One region of the Streptomyces sp. NPDC006510 genome, then DNA from elsewhere that is predicted to be linked to it. Evidence: riboswitches for the same ligand, from Rfam matches in the RefSeq annotation. Region 1 holds a riboswitch; the other holds the start of a gene.

Region 1 (7,896 bases):
TGGCGGCCGCCGAGGTCACCGAGAGCGACCTCGATGAGTGGGAGTCGTACGGCCTGGTCGTGCCGACCGCCGAGGGCGGTTACGACGCCGAGATGGTCACGGTTGCCAAGCTTGTGGCGGATCTGGGCAGGTTCGGTCTGGAACCGCGTCACCTGCGCGCCGTGCGAGCGGCCGCGGATCGCGAGGTCGGACTCATCGAGCAGGTGGTCGCGCCCTTGCGCCGGCACCGGAATCCGCAGACCAGAGCCCATGCGGAGGCCACTGCGAAAGAACTCGCGGAGCTGTCCGTGAGGCTTCATTCGGCCCTTGTGCAGAGCGCTCTGCACATCCGGCTCCACTGATCGCGCCGGTGCCCGACTACCCAAACCTGCCGGGCACGTCCTAGGGTTGCTGTGTGAACGAGCTCGACGTTGTGGGTGTCCGGGTGGAAATGCCCTCCAACCAACCGATCGTGCTCCTGCGTGAAGTGGGAGGCGATCGGTACCTCCCCATTTGGATCGGTCCTGGTGAGGCAACCGCGATCGCCTTCGCCCAGCAGGGCATGGCTCCGGCCAGGCCGCTGACCCATGATCTCTTCAAGGACGTGCTCGAGGCTGTCGGCCAGGAGCTCACCGAGGTCCGCATCACGGACCTTCGGGAAGGGGTCTTCTACGCGGAGCTGGTCTTCGCCAGCGGGGTCGAGGTGAGCGCGCGGCCGTCCGACGCCATAGCGCTCGCATTGCGCACCGGGACGCCGATCTACGGCAGTGACGGGGTGCTCGACGACGCCGGCATCGCCATCCCGGACGAGCAGGAGGATGAGGTGGAGAAATTCCGCGAGTTCCTCGATCAGATCTCTCCGGAGGATTTCGGTACCAACAGTCAGTGACCGTTCTTCGGGGTCGCAGTCAGCGCATCCGGCAAGCCTTTCCCGTTCGTGAGACACGGGAAACCACCCTCAGGGTGATTATCACTCGGCGTGCCGAGTGTGGCGATCGTTGACGCACCCCGAGTGACTGCCTACCTTCGACATGGCAGGTCAAGGACGGAGGTCGGCGTGAGAAGCAGCGGCGACGGTACGGCAGCGGGTGGGCCGTATCCGCAGCAGGGGAGTACAGCCGACCACACCATCATGCAGCCGGTTCAACCGGCGGCGATGGCGGGGGACGGAGTGGCATCGGCCGGCGACATCGGCTACCGCGGGCCGACCGCCTGCGCGGCGGCCGGGATCACCTACCGGCAGCTCGACTACTGGGCGCGCACGGGGCTGGTGGAACCGAGCGTGCGCCCGGCGTACGGCTCCGGCACACAGCGGCTCTACAGTTTCCGGGACGTCGTCCTGCTGAAGATCGTGAAGCGTTTCCTGGACACCGGTGTGGCACTGCAGAACATCCGCACCACGGTTCAGCATCTGCGCGCCCGCGGATTCCAGGACCTTGAGCGGATGACGCTGATGAGCGACGGGGCGACGGTCTACGAGTGCTCCTCGCCCGACGAGGTCGTCAGCCTGCTCCAGGGCGGCCAGGGGGTCTTCGGCATCGCGGTGGGTGTGGTGTGGCAGGACGTCGACGTCGCCCTCTCCCAGCTGCACGGCGAGCGGGTGGACACCGGCGAGACCCTCATCGGGAACAACCCCACCGATGAGCTCGCGCGGCGGCGCAACCGCGCCGGCTGACGCGGCCGACGGTTCGGGCGCGGCAATTGTCAGTGCCGTAGGGCAGCATCGATTGATGTGAGAGCCGCGCCCACCATCCTGCATCTGGACATGGATGCTTTCTACGCCTCTGCCGAGCAGGCGGCGAAGCCGAGCCTGCGCGGCAAGCCGGTCGTGGTGGGCGGGCTCGGGCCGCGCGGGGTCGTCGCCACCGCTTCGTACGAGGCGCGTCGCTTCGGGGTGCACTCGGCGATGCCCATGGCGCAGGCGCGGCGGCTGGCGCCCAACGCGGCCTATCTGGTGCCCCGCTTCCAGCTGTACCGGACGGTGAGCGACCAGGTGATGGAGCTGCTCGCGCGGCTCTCCCCGCTGGTGGAGCCCCTCAGCCTGGACGAGGCCTTCGTGGACCTGGAGGCCGGTGGGACGGCCGATGACACAGCTTCGGCGCTGGAGATCGGTGAGCAGCTGCGTACGGCCATCAAAGCGGTCACCGGGCTCACCGGCTCGGTCGGGCTCGCCGGTTCCAAGATGCTGGCCAAGATCGCTTCGGAGGAGGCGAAACCGAACGGCCTGCTGCTCATAGAGCCGGGCACGGAGCGAGAACTCCTCGCACCCATGTCGGTACGGATTCTCCCCGGTGTCGGGCCCGCGACGGCGGACCATCTGCGCCGTGCCGGGATGACGACGGTCGACGACCTGGTCGAGGCGGGTGAGGACGAGCTCGTACGCCTGCTGGGGAAGGCGCACGGGGGCTCGCTCCATCGCATGGCGTTCGGGTACGACGACCGGCCGGTGGTCGCGGAGCGGGACGCCAAATCGGTGTCGGTCGAGGACACCTTCGACGCCGACCTGCACGACCGGGTACGGATCAGGACGGAGGTCGAGCGGCTGGCCGACCGATGCGTCCAGAGGCTGCGGGGCGCGGGGCGGTCCGGGCGGACGGTGGTGCTGAAGGTGCGCCGGTACGACTTCTCGACGCTCACGAGGTCCGAGACTCTCCGTGGGCCCACGGACGACCCCACGGTGGTCCGTGAGGCCGCCGCACGGCTCCTGGAGGCCGTGGACACCACCGGAGGCGTCCGGCTGCTCGGAGTGGGCGTGACGGGGCTTGCCGACTACACGCAGGAGGATCTCTTCGCCCAGGCCGCCGGTGAGCGGACCGCAGCCGAGGAATCGGCGCAGGAGACGGCACCGGCGGAGGACACCGGGGCCGAGCTGCCGGGCGATTCCCCGGCTGAGGCCCCGGAGACCGCCGAGCAGCGCGCCGCACGGCGCTGGCCCGCCGGACACGACGTACGCCATGACGTATACGGCCATGGCTGGGTGCAGGGCAGCGGCGTCGGCCGGGTGACCGTGCGGTTCGAGGAGCCCGAGTCGGCGCCCGGCCGGGTGCGTACGTTCCGGATCGACGACCCGGAGCTCCGGCCGGCCGATCCGCTGCCGTTGGTGCGGGACCCGGTGGACTACTCGTCCTGGCCGGCCAGCCTGCCGAAGTCCCTGTCCGGGCCGGTCGCCTCGGGCGGGGAGTCCAGACCGTAGTGCCGGTAGAGCTGGAGCTCCTGTTCCGGTGAGAGATGGCGGCCGACGCCGAAGTCGGGCGCGTCCTTGATCAGCGCACGGTCGAAGGGGATGCGGAGCGTGTCCTCCACGAATTCGCTGGGTTCCAGCGGGACGAACGCGTCCCGGCTGAAGAGTCCGGTGCGTACGGCTGCCCACTCGGGCACACCGGTCGCGTCGTCGAGGTAGACCTCGTCCACGGTTCCGATCTTGGTGCCCTTGCGGTCGAACGCCTTGCGGCCGATCAGGCTGCGCGGATCGATGTCGGTCTGCACGGTCCCTCCCACTGGTCGCGGCTACTCCACAAGCACTACAAAAGGGCAGATCCGGGTGGTTGGCCACTCGAGAAATCAGCCATGAACCCCGCTGGTAGTCTGGTGATGGCTGCTGACCCCGTGCGGGAGAGTCCTCCGGAGCTGATCCGAAGGCGCCGAAGGAGCAAATCCTCCCCGGAATCTCTCAGGCCCCCGTACCGCACGGACGAGGTCACTCTGGAAAGCAGGGCGGGTCACGTGCGGCCGAGTGCCGGTGCGAGTCCCTTCCTCACCGACGGTGAAAGCCGGTACGCCGCAGGGCGCGCCGGCGAAGCTCTCAGGTTGAGATGACAGAGGGGGAGGCCGTTCGGGCACCCGCGCCGTGGTGCCCCTCGCAGGTCGTGACAGACCAGGAGGCCTCCACCATGACCCCCCGTCGCACTCCGCTCTCCCAGCTGGAGCAGGGCATTCCGTTCGAGCAGCGCCATATCGGACCCGATGCCGAGGCGCAGTCGAAGATGCTCGCCCAGGTCGGTTACGGATCGCTGGACGAGCTCACCGCGGCCGCGGTGCCCGATGTCATCAAGAGCGCGGAAGCACTCGGTCTGCCGGGCGCGCGCACCGAGGCCGAGGTTCTCGCCGAGCTGCGCGAGCTCGCGGACCGCAACCAGGTGCTGGCCCCGATGATCGGACTCGGCTACTACGGCACCTTCACCCCGCCGGTGATCCTGCGCAACGTCATGGAGAACCCCGCCTGGTACACGGCCTACACGCCGTACCAGCCGGAGATTTCGCAGGGCCGCCTGGAGGCGCTCCTCAACTTCCAGACGATGGTCGCCGAGCTGACCGGGCTGCCCACCTCCGGCGCCTCGCTGCTCGACGAGGGCACCGCGGCCGCCGAGGCCATGGCGCTCTCCCGGCGCGTCGGCAAGGTGAAGGACGGTGTCTTCCTGGTCGACGCCGACGCCCTGCCGCAGACGATCGCGGTCATCGAGACCCGCGCCGAGCCGACCGGTGTCGAGGTCGTCGTCGCCGACCTGTCCGACGGCATCCCGGCGGAGATCGCCGAGCGCGGTGTCTTCGGCGTCCTGGTGCAGTACCCGGGTGCCTCCGGAGCGGTGCGGAACATCGAGCCCGTCATCGAGCAGGCCCACGAGCTGGGCGCGATCGTCACGGTCGCCGCCGACCTGCTGGCCCTGACCCTGCTCACCTCGCCCGGTGACCTGGGCGCGGACATCGCGGTCGGCACCACACAGCGCTTCGGTGTGCCGATGGGCTTCGGCGGACCGCACGCCGGCTTCATGGCCGTACGGGAGAAGTTCGCCCGCAGCCTTCCCGGCCGCCTCGTCGGTGTCTCCGTTGACGCGGACGGCAACAAGGCCTACCGGCTGGCCCTGCAGACCCGCGAGCAGCACATCCGCCGGGAGAAGGCCACCAGCAACATCTGTACCGCTCAGGTGCTGCTCGCCGTCATGGCCGGAATGTACGCCGTCTACCACGGCCCGGACGGGCTGCGGACGATCGCCCGGCGCACCCACCGCTACGCGACGATCCTGGCCGAGGGCCTGCGCGCCTCCGGCATCGACGTCGTGACCGGCGCCCACTTCGACACCCTCACCGTGCGTGTCCCGGGCAAGGCGGCCGAGATCGTCGCCGCTGCCCGCGAGCGCGGGGTCAACCTGCGGCTCGTCGACGCCGACCTGGTCTCCCTCGCCTGCGACGAGACCACCACGCGTACCCAGATCGCCGCCGTCTGGGCCGCCTTCGGTGTAGACGGGGACATCGAGTCGCTGGACGCCACCGCTGCCGACGCGCTGCCCGAGGGGCTGCTGCGCAGCGACGAGATCCTCACCCATCCGGTCTTCCACCAGCACCGCTCCGAGACCGCGATGCTGCGCTACCTGCGCAAGCTCGCCGACCGGGACTACGCGCTGGACCGCGGCATGATCCCGCTCGGCTCCTGCACCATGAAGCTGAACGCGACCACCGAGATGGAGTCGATCACCTGGCCCGAGTTCGGTGCGCTGCATCCCTTCGCTCCGGCCGAGCAGGCGCAGGGGTTCCTGACCCTCATCCGCGAGCTGGAGGAGCGCCTCGCCGAGGTCACCGGGTACGACGCGGTCTCCATCCAGCCGAACGCGGGCTCGCAGGGCGAGTTCGCGGGCCTGCTGGCCGTACGGGCGTACCACCGGGCCAACGGTGACGAGCAGCGCACCGTCTGCCTCATTCCGTCCTCCGCGCACGGCACCAACGCGGCCAGCGCCGTCATGGCCGGCATGAAGGTCGTCGTGGTCAAGACCGCCGACGACGGTGAGGTCGACATAGCGGACCTCCGCGCCAAGATCGAGAAGCACCGCGACGAGCTCGCCGTGCTCATGATCACGTACCCGTCGACGCACGGTGTGTTCGAGGAGCACGTCGCCGACATCTGCGCCGAGGTGCACGACGCCGGCGGTCAGGTGTACGTCGACGGTGCCAACCTCAACGCGCTGGTGGGCCTCGCCAGGCCGGGCCGGTTCGGCGGCGACGTCTCGCACCTGAACCTGCACAAGACCTTCTGCATCCCGCACGGCGGCGGCGGCCCCGGCGTCGGCCCGGTCGGCGTGCGCGCGCACCTCGCGCCGTACCTGCCGAACCACCCGCTGCAGCCCGCCGCGGGCCCCGAGACCGGGGTCGGACCGATCTCGGCCGCTCCGTGGGGCTCGGCCGGCATTCTGCCCATCTCGTGGGCGTACGTACGCCTGATGGGCGGGGAGGGCCTGAAGCGTGCGACGCAGGTGGCCGTGCTCGCCGCCAACTACATCGCCAAGCGTCTGGAACCGCACTACCCGATCCTGTACAACGGCCCGGCCGGTCTCGTCGCGCACGAGTGCATCGTGGACCTGCGGCCGATCTCCAAGGCCACCGGCGTCAGCGTCGACGACATCGCCAAGCGGCTGATCGACTACGGCTTCCACTCGCCGACCATGTCGTTCCCGGTCGCCGGGACGCTGATGATCGAGCCGACCGAGAGCGAGAACCTCGCGGAGCTCGACCGGTTCTGCGACACGATGATCGCCATTCGCGGCGAGGTCGAGAAGGTGGCCTCCGGCGAGTGGAGCGCGGACGACAACCCGCTGCACAACGCTCCGCACACCGCGGCGATGCTGGGCGGGGAATGGAAGCACGGCTACAGCCGTGAGGTGGCGGTCTTCCCGGCCGGGGTCTCGGCCGCCGACAAGTACTGGCCGCCGGTGCGCCGGATCGACGGTGCCTTCGGTGACCGTAACCTCGTCTGCTCCTGCCCGCCGCTGGACGAGTACGACAACTGAGTCATGAGCGCCACCGCGTGACGCGGTCATGCGTCGGGGCCGGTTCGGAGCATTCTCCGGGCCGGCCCCAGCTCGTACCGGCCGCGGTCAGGCGGCCTTCATCACCCGATCGGTTGCCAGGGGCCGGTGCGGAGCGATGATCTGGCCGTCCGGGAGCAGCTCACCGGTGTCCTCGAAGAGCAGGACTCCGTTGCACAGCAGGCTCCAGCCCTGTTCCGGGTGGTGCGCCGTCAGGCGGGCGGCTTCCCGGTCGGCTGAATCGGCGGTCGGGCATGGTGGCTGATGCTGGCACATGGCTGGGTTCTTTCGCTGCGTTGTAGTGAATGTCCTGCGGCTGGATGAGGTGTTCATTGCCGCCCCCCGTATCGATCGGTCCGGTCCCAGTGTTGCCCCACGGGCGTCAATCCGCAGGGATTTCGCAGCAGCACTTCTCCTTACTCGAAGGACGCATCACCCGCGCGGACGGTTCAGCGCAACTGCACTGTCCCTTCGGGTGGTTCGGGGTGGCCGGACCGGGCTAGTCCGGATGGGCATCGCAGTGCGCCCCCAGCACTGTGCCCCGCCACCGGGGACGGTGGCGGGGCACAGCGTTCTGACGCGGGTTCCGGTTCTCAGGCCGGTGATCCGAGCAGGGGGCCGGGGCCCGGGGGGATGCGCAGCGTCATCACACGGAGCAGATCGGCGACCCGGTGCGGGCGATGAGCCGCGATACCCGGTGGGGCGGGAGCCAGCGGAACCAGGAGATCGGCGGGCGCGAGCGTTCCCCCGGAGGCGTCGGTTTCGACGTCGCCGTGCAGCCAGAGGGCCAGCATGTAGAGCTCCGGGATGGACAGCAGCCGCGGCTGGTAGTGCGTGGTGACCGTCTCGGCCTGGCGCAGGGCGAGTTCGGTCGAGGCGATGTAGGGGCCCTCGAAGAAGTGCGAGAAGGTCCAGCCGTCCGGAGTGAGCATGGTGTCCGCCGCGGCGACGGCCTGCTCCGAGCTGCGGATCAGGAACCGCCACGCGGCAAGCCGGGTGGCGGGTGCGAGCCCGCCCGGCCCGATCCGGTCCAGTACATGGACGGGGAGCGGGAGTTCGGGGCTCAGCGGTCCCTGGGCGGACCGGAGAGCGGGCGTGCGGGCTTCGCGGACCGCGGTGGGTG
Region 2 (7,896 bases), on a different contig from region 1:
CCACGGGTGACTCCTCAAGGGTTGGTAGACATCGTCGTCTGCCGGGTGGTGCGGTGGGACCGGCCGGTTCGGAGAGCGGCGGGGGACAAGGGATGGGGCACCGCGCTCACTGCCAGTGTGCGCGATGCCCCGCCCGAGGGTGACGAACTGTGTCCCGGACTACTTCAGACCGGGGTACAGCGGGAACTTCTCGGCCAGCGCGACGACACGGGCCTTCAGTGCGTCCGCGTCGTAGGACGGCTTGAGCGCGGCGGCGATGATCTCCGCGACCTCGGTGAAGTCCTCGGCCTGGAAACCGCGGGTCGCCAGGGCCGGCGTACCGATCCGCAGGCCCGAGGTGACCATCGGCGGCCGCGGGTCGTTGGGGATGGCGTTCCGGTTGACCGTGATGCCCAGCTCGTGCAGCCGGTCCTCGGCCTGCTGGCCGTCCAGCTCGGAGTTGCGCAGGTCGACGAGGACCAGGTGGACGTCCGTACCGCCGGACAGCACGGAGACACCGACCTCGGTGACGTCCGGCTGGGCCAGGCGCTCGGCGAGGATGCGGGCGCCGTCCAGGGTGCGCTGCTGGCGCTCCTTGAACTCCTCGGTCGCCGCGACCTTGAACGAGACCGCCTTGGCCGCGATCACGTGCTCCAGCGGGCCGCCCTGCTGGCCCGGGAAGACCGCGGAGTTGATCTTCTTGGCGAGCTCCTGCGTCGACAGGATGACGCCACCACGCGGACCGCCGAGGGTCTTGTGCGTGGTGGTCGTGACCACATGGGCGTGCGGCACCGGGTTGGGGTGCAGACCCGCCGCGACCAGGCCGGCGAAGTGCGCCATGTCGACCATCAGGTACGCGCCGACCTCGTCCGCGATGCGGCGGAAGGCGGCGAAGTCCAGCTGACGGGGGTACGCGGACCAGCCGGCGACGATCAGCTTCGGCTTGGACTCCTTGGCCAGACGCTCGACCTCGGCCATGTCCACGACGCCGGTCTCGTCGACGTGGTACGGGACCACGTTGTAGAGCTTGCCGGAGAAGTTGATCTTCATGCCGTGGGTCAGGTGACCGCCGTGGGCCAGGTTCAGGCCCATGATCGTGTCGCCCGGCTTGAGCAGCGCGAACATCGCGGCGGCGTTGGCCTGCGCACCGGAGTGCGGCTGGACGTTCGCGGCCTCGGCGCCGAACAGCGCCTTGATGCGGTCGATGGCGATCTGCTCGACGACGTCGACGTGCTCGCAGCCGCCGTAGTAGCGGCGGCCGGGGTAGCCCTCGGCGTACTTGTTGGTGAGGACGGAGCCCTGGGCCTCCATGACCGCGACCGGAGCGAAGTTCTCCGAGGCGATCATTTCGAGGGTGGACTGCTGACGGTGGAGCTCGGCGTCGACAGCGGCGGCGACGTCCGGGTCCAGCTCGTGGAGAGAGGAGTTGAGAAGCGACATCAGGTGGTCCCTTGGGGTCTTTAGTTGCCGGAGAACTCGGTGTACTCGTCGGCGGAGAGCAGGTCCTTCGGCTCCTCCGCGACGCGTACCTTGAACAGCCAGCCGCCCTCGAAGGGAGCGGAGTTCACCAGCGACGGGTCGTCCACGACATCCTGGTTCGACTCGGTGACCTCGCCGGTCACCGGCGAGTACAGGTCGCTCACCGACTTGGTCGACTCCAGCTCGCCACAGGTCTCGCCCGCGGTCACCGTGTCACCGACCTTGGGCAGGTCGGCGTAGACGACGTCGCCGAGCGCGTTGGCCGCGAACTCGGTGATGCCGATCGTGGCCACACCGTCCTCGACGGCCGACAGCCACTCGTGCTCCTTGCTGTAACGCAGCTGCTGGGGGTTGCTCATGACCTGAATTCTCCTGTACGCGGGGGAGTGCTGATGAACGGTGGTCTTACGGTGTGAGACGCGACTGCGTCACTTTCCGAGGTGCGCGGACGTCACTTCTGGCGCTTGTAGAACGGCAGCGCCACGACCTCGTACGGCTCGTGGCTGCCCCGGATGTCCACTGCGACGCCCCCGGTGCCGGGCGTGGCGTGCTCGGCGTCGACGTACGCCATGGCGATCGGCTTGCCCAGGGTGGGCGACGGGGCGCCCGAGGTGACCTCGCCGATGACCTCGCCGCCGGCGGTCACGGAGAAGCCGGCGCGCGGCACCCGGCGGCCCTCGGCGACCAGCCCGACCAGCTTGCGCGGCGGGGCGGTCTCGGCGCGCTCGGCGGCGGCCTCCAGGGCCTCGCGGCCGACGAAGTCGCCCTCCTTCTCGAACTTCACGACCCGGCCGAGACCGGCGTCGAACGGGGTGAGCCCGGTGGTCAGCTCGTGCCCGTACAGCGGCATGCCCGCCTCCAGGCGCAGCGTGTCGCGGCAGGAGAGCCCGCACGGGATCAGGCCGTGGGAGGCGCCCGCCTCGGTCAGCGCCTTCCACAGCTGCTCGGCGTGCTCGGGGGCGACGAACAGCTCGAAGCCGTCCTCGCCGGTGTAGCCGGTACGGGCGATCAGCGCGGGGACACCGGCGACCGTGCCGGGCAGACCGGCGTAGTACTTCAGGCCGTCCAGGTCGGCATCGGTGACGGAGGCCAGGATGGCGGGGGACTCGGGGCCCTGGACGGCGAGCAGCGCGTACGCGTCGCGGTCGTCGCGCACCTCGACGTCGAAGCCGTCGGAGCGTGCGGTCAGCGCGTCCAGCACGATCTGGGCGTTGCCCGCGTTGGCGACGACCATGTACTCGGCCGCTCCCAGCCGGTACACGATCAGGTCGTCCAGGATGCCGCCGTCCTCGGCGCAGATCATCGTGTAGCGGGCCCGGCCCACGGCGACGGTGCCGATGTTGCCGACCAGCGCGAAGTTCAGGAAGGCCGCGGCTTCGGCGCCGGTGACGGTGATCTCGCCCATGTGCGACAGGTCGAAGAGGCCGGCCCTGGTGCGCACCGCGTTGTGCTCGTCGCGCTCGCTGGCGTACCGCAGGGGCATGTCCCAGCCCGCGAAGTCGGTCATGGTCGCGCCCAGCGAACGGTGCAGGGCATCGAGGGCGGTGAGGCGGGGGGCGGTGCTCATGGGTGTGACTCCCGGGGCATGACGACGAGGAAGATCCCTCCCCATCTGTCATCGGAACCTGAGAGGTTCGCCGAGAGCCCCTGGAAGGGTTCGGCTTGCACCTTGGGTGGAGCCGCGAAGCGGCCCGCTTTTCAGATCTGCCTCATCCACGCGGTACGGGGCCTGAGAGATTCAAGGGAGGAACTTGCTCCTTCGGCGCCCGGCACATGCAGTGACCGGAACTCTCCCGCGCGGATTCAAGCGGCCTATATGCAGTTGGCCGGGTCATCATCGCACGCATCGGGCCGGAGTGGGGCGTCGGTCCCCTCACGGAATTCAGCGGCGTGGGCGGTTGTGCCGCATTACCTTTTCTTTACACTTCAGGGGCATGTGTGGGGTGACCCGACAGGGGGAGGGCGATGACGTTGCAGCGGTACGCGATGACCGCGGGGGTCGCGCACGGCGCGATGCCCGCACAGGCGGGGGCCCCGGCGAGGGGGCTGTCCGGCCCGCACGCGCCCGTCGTGCGGGATCTCCGGGACCGGTCCGGGCGCAGTCCGCGCGGCCTGCGGTTCGCGGCGGGCGACGTGGTGGTGGTCTCCGGGCTGCCCGGCAGCGGCAAGTCGACGCTCATCCGGCGGGCGGTGACGACGGCGCACGCCATCGACTCCCAGGACACCCGAGACCGCTGGGCGCGGATCATGCCCCGTTTACTCCCGTACGCCCTCTACCGCCCGCTCGTCCGCGCCGCCCACTACTGGGGGCTGTGGCGGGTGCTGCGTTCCGGGGAGTCCGTCGTCGTCCACGACTGCGGGACGCAGTCGTGGGTGCGCGGCTGGCTGGCCCGTGACGCGCGGCGCCGGGGCGGGGTCCTGCATCTCGTCCTGCTCGATGTCACGCCGCAGACGGCGAGGGAGGGGCAGCGGGAGCGCGGACGCGGCGTGTCCGGTTACGCGTTCGCCAGACACCGCAGGGCGGTGGGCAAGCTGCTGCGGGCAACCGAGGCGGGCCTGCTGCCGCCCGGGTGTGCTTCGGCGGTGCTGCTGGACCGGGAGGCGGCGGGGCGGCTCGGCCGGATCTCGTTCGCGGACGTACGGCGCGGGGCCGGGTAGCGAGGGGGCCGGGCGCTGGAGGGCCGGGTAGCCGCGGGGCCGGGTGGCTCCGGGGCCTGGCGTTAATCTTCTGCCGGAAAGCTTGGGCGAGAAGGGGAAGCAGTGGACGTTCCGGCACAGGTCCAGTCCCATCCGCAGGGCGGATGGCCGGCCAATGAGCTCGAAGAAGTGCTGATGGCCTCGGTGGGCATCCCGGAGGCGGGCGGACGGCTCGTCGAGGTGCTCGGGCGCAGCCAGGTCTGGGTGCCGCTGCCCAACGGGGGCGGACCCGACTCGGCGGCCCTGGACCTGCCGACGGTGGAGATCGAGGGCGCTCCGTACGTCCCCGTGTTCAGCTCCGAACAGCAGTTCCTCACCTGTGTCGGCACCCATATGTCCTTCACCGTCGCGCCCGCCCGCGACTTCGCCCGGGGACTGCCCCCGCAGCTCGGCATCGCCGTGAACCCGGGCGGCGCGGTCGGGATGCCGCTGCCGCCGCCCGCCGTGGCCGAACTCTGCCGGGCCGGACGCACTCCGCTGGACGGTCCGGCCAGCGGCGGCAGGGTCCGGCTGTACGAGCCGGACTGGAAGGAGGAGCCCGTCGACTTCCTCGCCGCGGCGGCCGGTGAATTCGAGGAGAGCGGCGTCGTGCTCTCCGCCCGCCGGGCGCTGGCCAGCATCGAGGGCGGCGACCCCGTCCTCTTCATCGGTGTCGAGTTCTCCACCTGGGAAGGCGCGGGGCGCAATGCCCCGATGGACGCCCTCGGCCGCGCTCTCGGCCGGGTCGAGGTGCCCTGGCCGGTCAATCTCGTACTGCTCGATGTGGCACAGGACCCGGTCGGCGACTGGATACGGGAGAAGGTCCGGCCGTTCTACCAGCGAGCGGGCCAGTAGCGCCCGGCGCGGAGCCGACGGCGGGCACCGGCGTGGAACACCGCTTCGACCCATGGCGTCAAGTCGGTGTCAGGACCGGCGCATAAGCTGGTTTCATGGCTGGTGCATCGGCATCGTGCCGCACCCGTGTGCCCGGGAGCGGTGGGCCGACACAGTGGATCGAAGAGGGGCGGGACCAGGTGAGTGCGTCAGGCACCGCGGCGGCCGGGCAGGTCGAGCACATGCTGCGCCAAGTGACGCCCGGACGCTACGACGCGTACGAGGCGCTGCTGCAGGCCCTCGCGAACGACCGGATCTGGATGCTCCTCTGGCACGGCCGGCCGGGCTCGCCCGACGCCCAGTACGGAAACATGGAGGTCGACGGCCTCGGCTACGCCCCCTGTGTGACCTCCGCCCAGGAACTCTCGGCCAGCGGCTGGACCCGCGACCACGAGCTGGTCGGCGGCCGGGACATCGCCCGCGCCCTCTTCCCCGACCGCTGGGGCATCTGGCTCAACCCGCACGCCCCGGGCGGCGGCGTCGGCATCCCCTGGCTGGATCTGCGCCGGATCGCCACCGGCCTCGACCGGATGCCCGCAGGACCGCTCCGGCTCACCGAGCCGGCCATCGAGATCCCGCAGTTCTACGCCCTGCTCACGCAGAACGCCCACCACACCCCGGCGATCCGCTCGCTGCGCCGCGCCTGGGTGCAGCCCGCGCTCGGGGTCCCGTACCTCGCCATCGGTCTCGACCTCTACGACACGAGCCCGCCCTCGGTGGACGCGGCGCGCGCGATGATGCAGCAGTCGATCTCCGCCGTCCCGGACGGGCTGCCCGTCTCCACCGTCGCGATGTCCGACGAGTACGACCCGGTCGCGATGTGGCTGCGCGCCAACTCCCGCCCGTTCTACGACCGCGAGGCGCACGCCCAGGCGTCCCCCGCCGCGGGCTACGGCTACCCGCCGCAGGGTACGTACTGACCTTCCGGCCGCTGCCCCTTCCAGCCGCTGATCCTTCCGGACACCCGCCCGGGCGCCCGGTCGCGTATCCGCGCCCCGAGGAAACGGATGTATGTTCCCGGTACCCGTAATGGACCCTTCGCCCCCAAAGGCTGTAATGCGGTCGTACATTCCCGGTTCCAGGGATGCGGTTGTACGTTCCTGATTTCCGGAACGCGGCCATAAGGCACCAACTCCCCGAATGCGGGCACGCGTTCAGCTTCCCCGTGACGCGCCCGGCCGCCGGTGTCCGAGACCTCCGAGCTGGGTACGTCTGGTGGTGAAAGCGTCGCGAATCGGCGCGCGTGCCCCCCTTCCGTATCAACTGACCTGTGTTCGGGGGGCGTTCACATCCGTCCGGATAACGGAACACCCCAGACCGCATCACGGTTAGGCATCCATTCGTCTGTCGGTATGGCTACCAGCCGTAACGGCAATGAAGACTCCCGCACCAAGGGCGTCTTGCCGCCTCTGTGTACGACTGACTGATCGCGCCGCCACAGCGGCCAGTTCGGCCCGGCCACCGCCGGTTGAGAGGGGTCCTTGTCACGATGACGGCACCACTGCACGAGCCGACCAAGGAAGCGGATCCGATCGCGACCGGCGGTCCCGCAGTCGACTCCGGAGTGAAGAAGGTCGAGGGCCGGTCTCTCAAGCAGATCGCCTGGAACCGCCTGAAGCAGGACAAGGTCGCGCTGGCGGGCGGCATCACCGTGCTCGTCCTGGTCGTGGTGGCGATCTTCGCCCCGCTGATCGTGAGCCTGTTCGGGCACCCGCCGAACGAGTTCCACCAGGACATGCTCGACCCGCTGACCAATCTCCCCACGGGCGACCTCGGCGGCGTGAGCGGCGACTACCTCTTCGGCGTCGAGCCCAACAAGGGGCGCGACATCTTCAGCCGGATCGTCTACGGTGCCCGGATCTCGCTGCTCGTGGCCTTCCTGGCGGCCCTGGTCGCCGTCGCCCTCGGCACCCTCTTCGGGATCATCGCCGGCTACTTCGGCGGCTGGGTGGACGCGCTGATCAGCCGGGTCATGGACGTGCTGCTCTCCTTCCCGCAGCTCCTCTTCATCATCTCCCTGGTCTCGGTGCTCCCCGACGATCTGCTCGGGCTCACCGGCAGCGGCGTCCGCATCGCCGTACTCGTCGCCGTCATCGGCTTCTTCGGCTGGCCGTACGTGGGACGCATCGTCCGCGGCCAGACGCTCTCGCTGCGCGAGCGCGAGTACGTGGAGGCGGCACGCAGCCTCGGCGGCGGGCGGACCCACATCCTCTTCCGCGAGCTGCTGCCGAACCTGGTGGCGCCGATCACCGTCTACGCGACGCTCATGATCCCCACCAACATCCTCACCGAAGCGGCCCTCAGCTTCCTCGGTGCCGGTGTCCGGCCGCCGACCGCCTCCTGGGGCGGGATGCTGCGGGACGCCCTGGAGACGTACGAGCACGACCCGATGTTCATGGTCTTCCCCGGCGTGACGATCTTCATCACCGTGCTGGCCTTCAACCTCTTCGGGGACGGGCTGCGCGATGCCCTGGACCCCAAGGGGACCCGATAACCCACGACTTGCCCCTGCCGCATCGTCAGGTGGCTTTTCCCATGGTTCTCCGGCAAGCAACGGCCTGGGACCGCGATCTCGGAGGTTGCGAGAAAATGTCCACAGTTACCTCGAAACGACGGCTCACCGCTGGTGCGGCCCTCGTGGTCGCGGCGCTGATGACCACCACGGCGTGCGGCGGCGGCGACGGCGACGGCGAAGGCGGCGGCAAGTCGAAGGGCGCCGGCTTCAACGCGGCGTTCAACAAGGTCGCCAACCCGTCCACCAAAAAGGGTGGAACGCTGAAGATGGTCGGCAAGCAGGACCTCGACTCCGCCGACCCCCAGCGTGCCTACTACGGCATGGCCTGGGACTTCATGCGCTTCTACACCCGC

The links. Region 1 has a riboswitch for glycine ahead of gcvP (aminomethyl-transferring glycine dehydrogenase). Riboswitches for the same ligand answer to the same signal wherever they lie in the genome.
Region 2: it holds a riboswitch for glycine, as region 1 does, so the genes downstream of both, gcvT (glycine cleavage system aminomethyltransferase GcvT) here and gcvP (aminomethyl-transferring glycine dehydrogenase) in region 1, are expected to answer to the same signal.

The regions. Positions count from the first base shown of each region.
Region 1 is NZ_JBEXPH010000051.1:6,994-14,889, forward strand. It holds gene ABZY11_RS17770 (MerR family transcriptional regulator) at 1-341, shown strand, start outside; gene ABZY11_RS17775 (bifunctional nuclease family protein) at 395-868, shown strand; gene ABZY11_RS17780 (MerR family transcriptional regulator) at 1,037-1,654, shown strand; gene ABZY11_RS17785 (DNA polymerase IV) at 1,712-3,172, shown strand; gene ABZY11_RS17790 (PRC-barrel domain-containing protein) at 3,097-3,465, opposite strand; glycine riboswitch at 3,579-3,675, shown strand; gene gcvP (aminomethyl-transferring glycine dehydrogenase) at 3,870-6,755, shown strand; gene ABZY11_RS17800 (DUF5999 family protein) at 6,843-7,049, opposite strand; gene ABZY11_RS17805 (hypothetical protein) at 7,367-7,896, opposite strand, start outside.
Region 2 is NZ_JBEXPH010000080.1:3,645-11,540, forward strand. It holds gene ABZY11_RS23315 (L-serine ammonia-lyase) at 1-4, opposite strand, end outside; gene glyA (serine hydroxymethyltransferase) at 160-1,419, opposite strand; gene gcvH (glycine cleavage system protein GcvH) at 1,440-1,817, opposite strand; gene gcvT (glycine cleavage system aminomethyltransferase GcvT) at 1,910-3,025, opposite strand; glycine riboswitch at 3,167-3,264, opposite strand; gene ABZY11_RS23335 (AAA family ATPase) at 3,424-4,116, shown strand; gene ABZY11_RS23340 (enhanced serine sensitivity protein SseB) at 4,219-4,989, shown strand; gene ABZY11_RS23345 (enhanced serine sensitivity protein SseB C-terminal domain-containing protein) at 5,169-5,948, shown strand; gene ABZY11_RS23350 (ABC transporter permease) at 6,518-7,522, shown strand; gene ABZY11_RS23355 (ABC transporter substrate-binding protein) at 7,618-7,896, shown strand, end outside.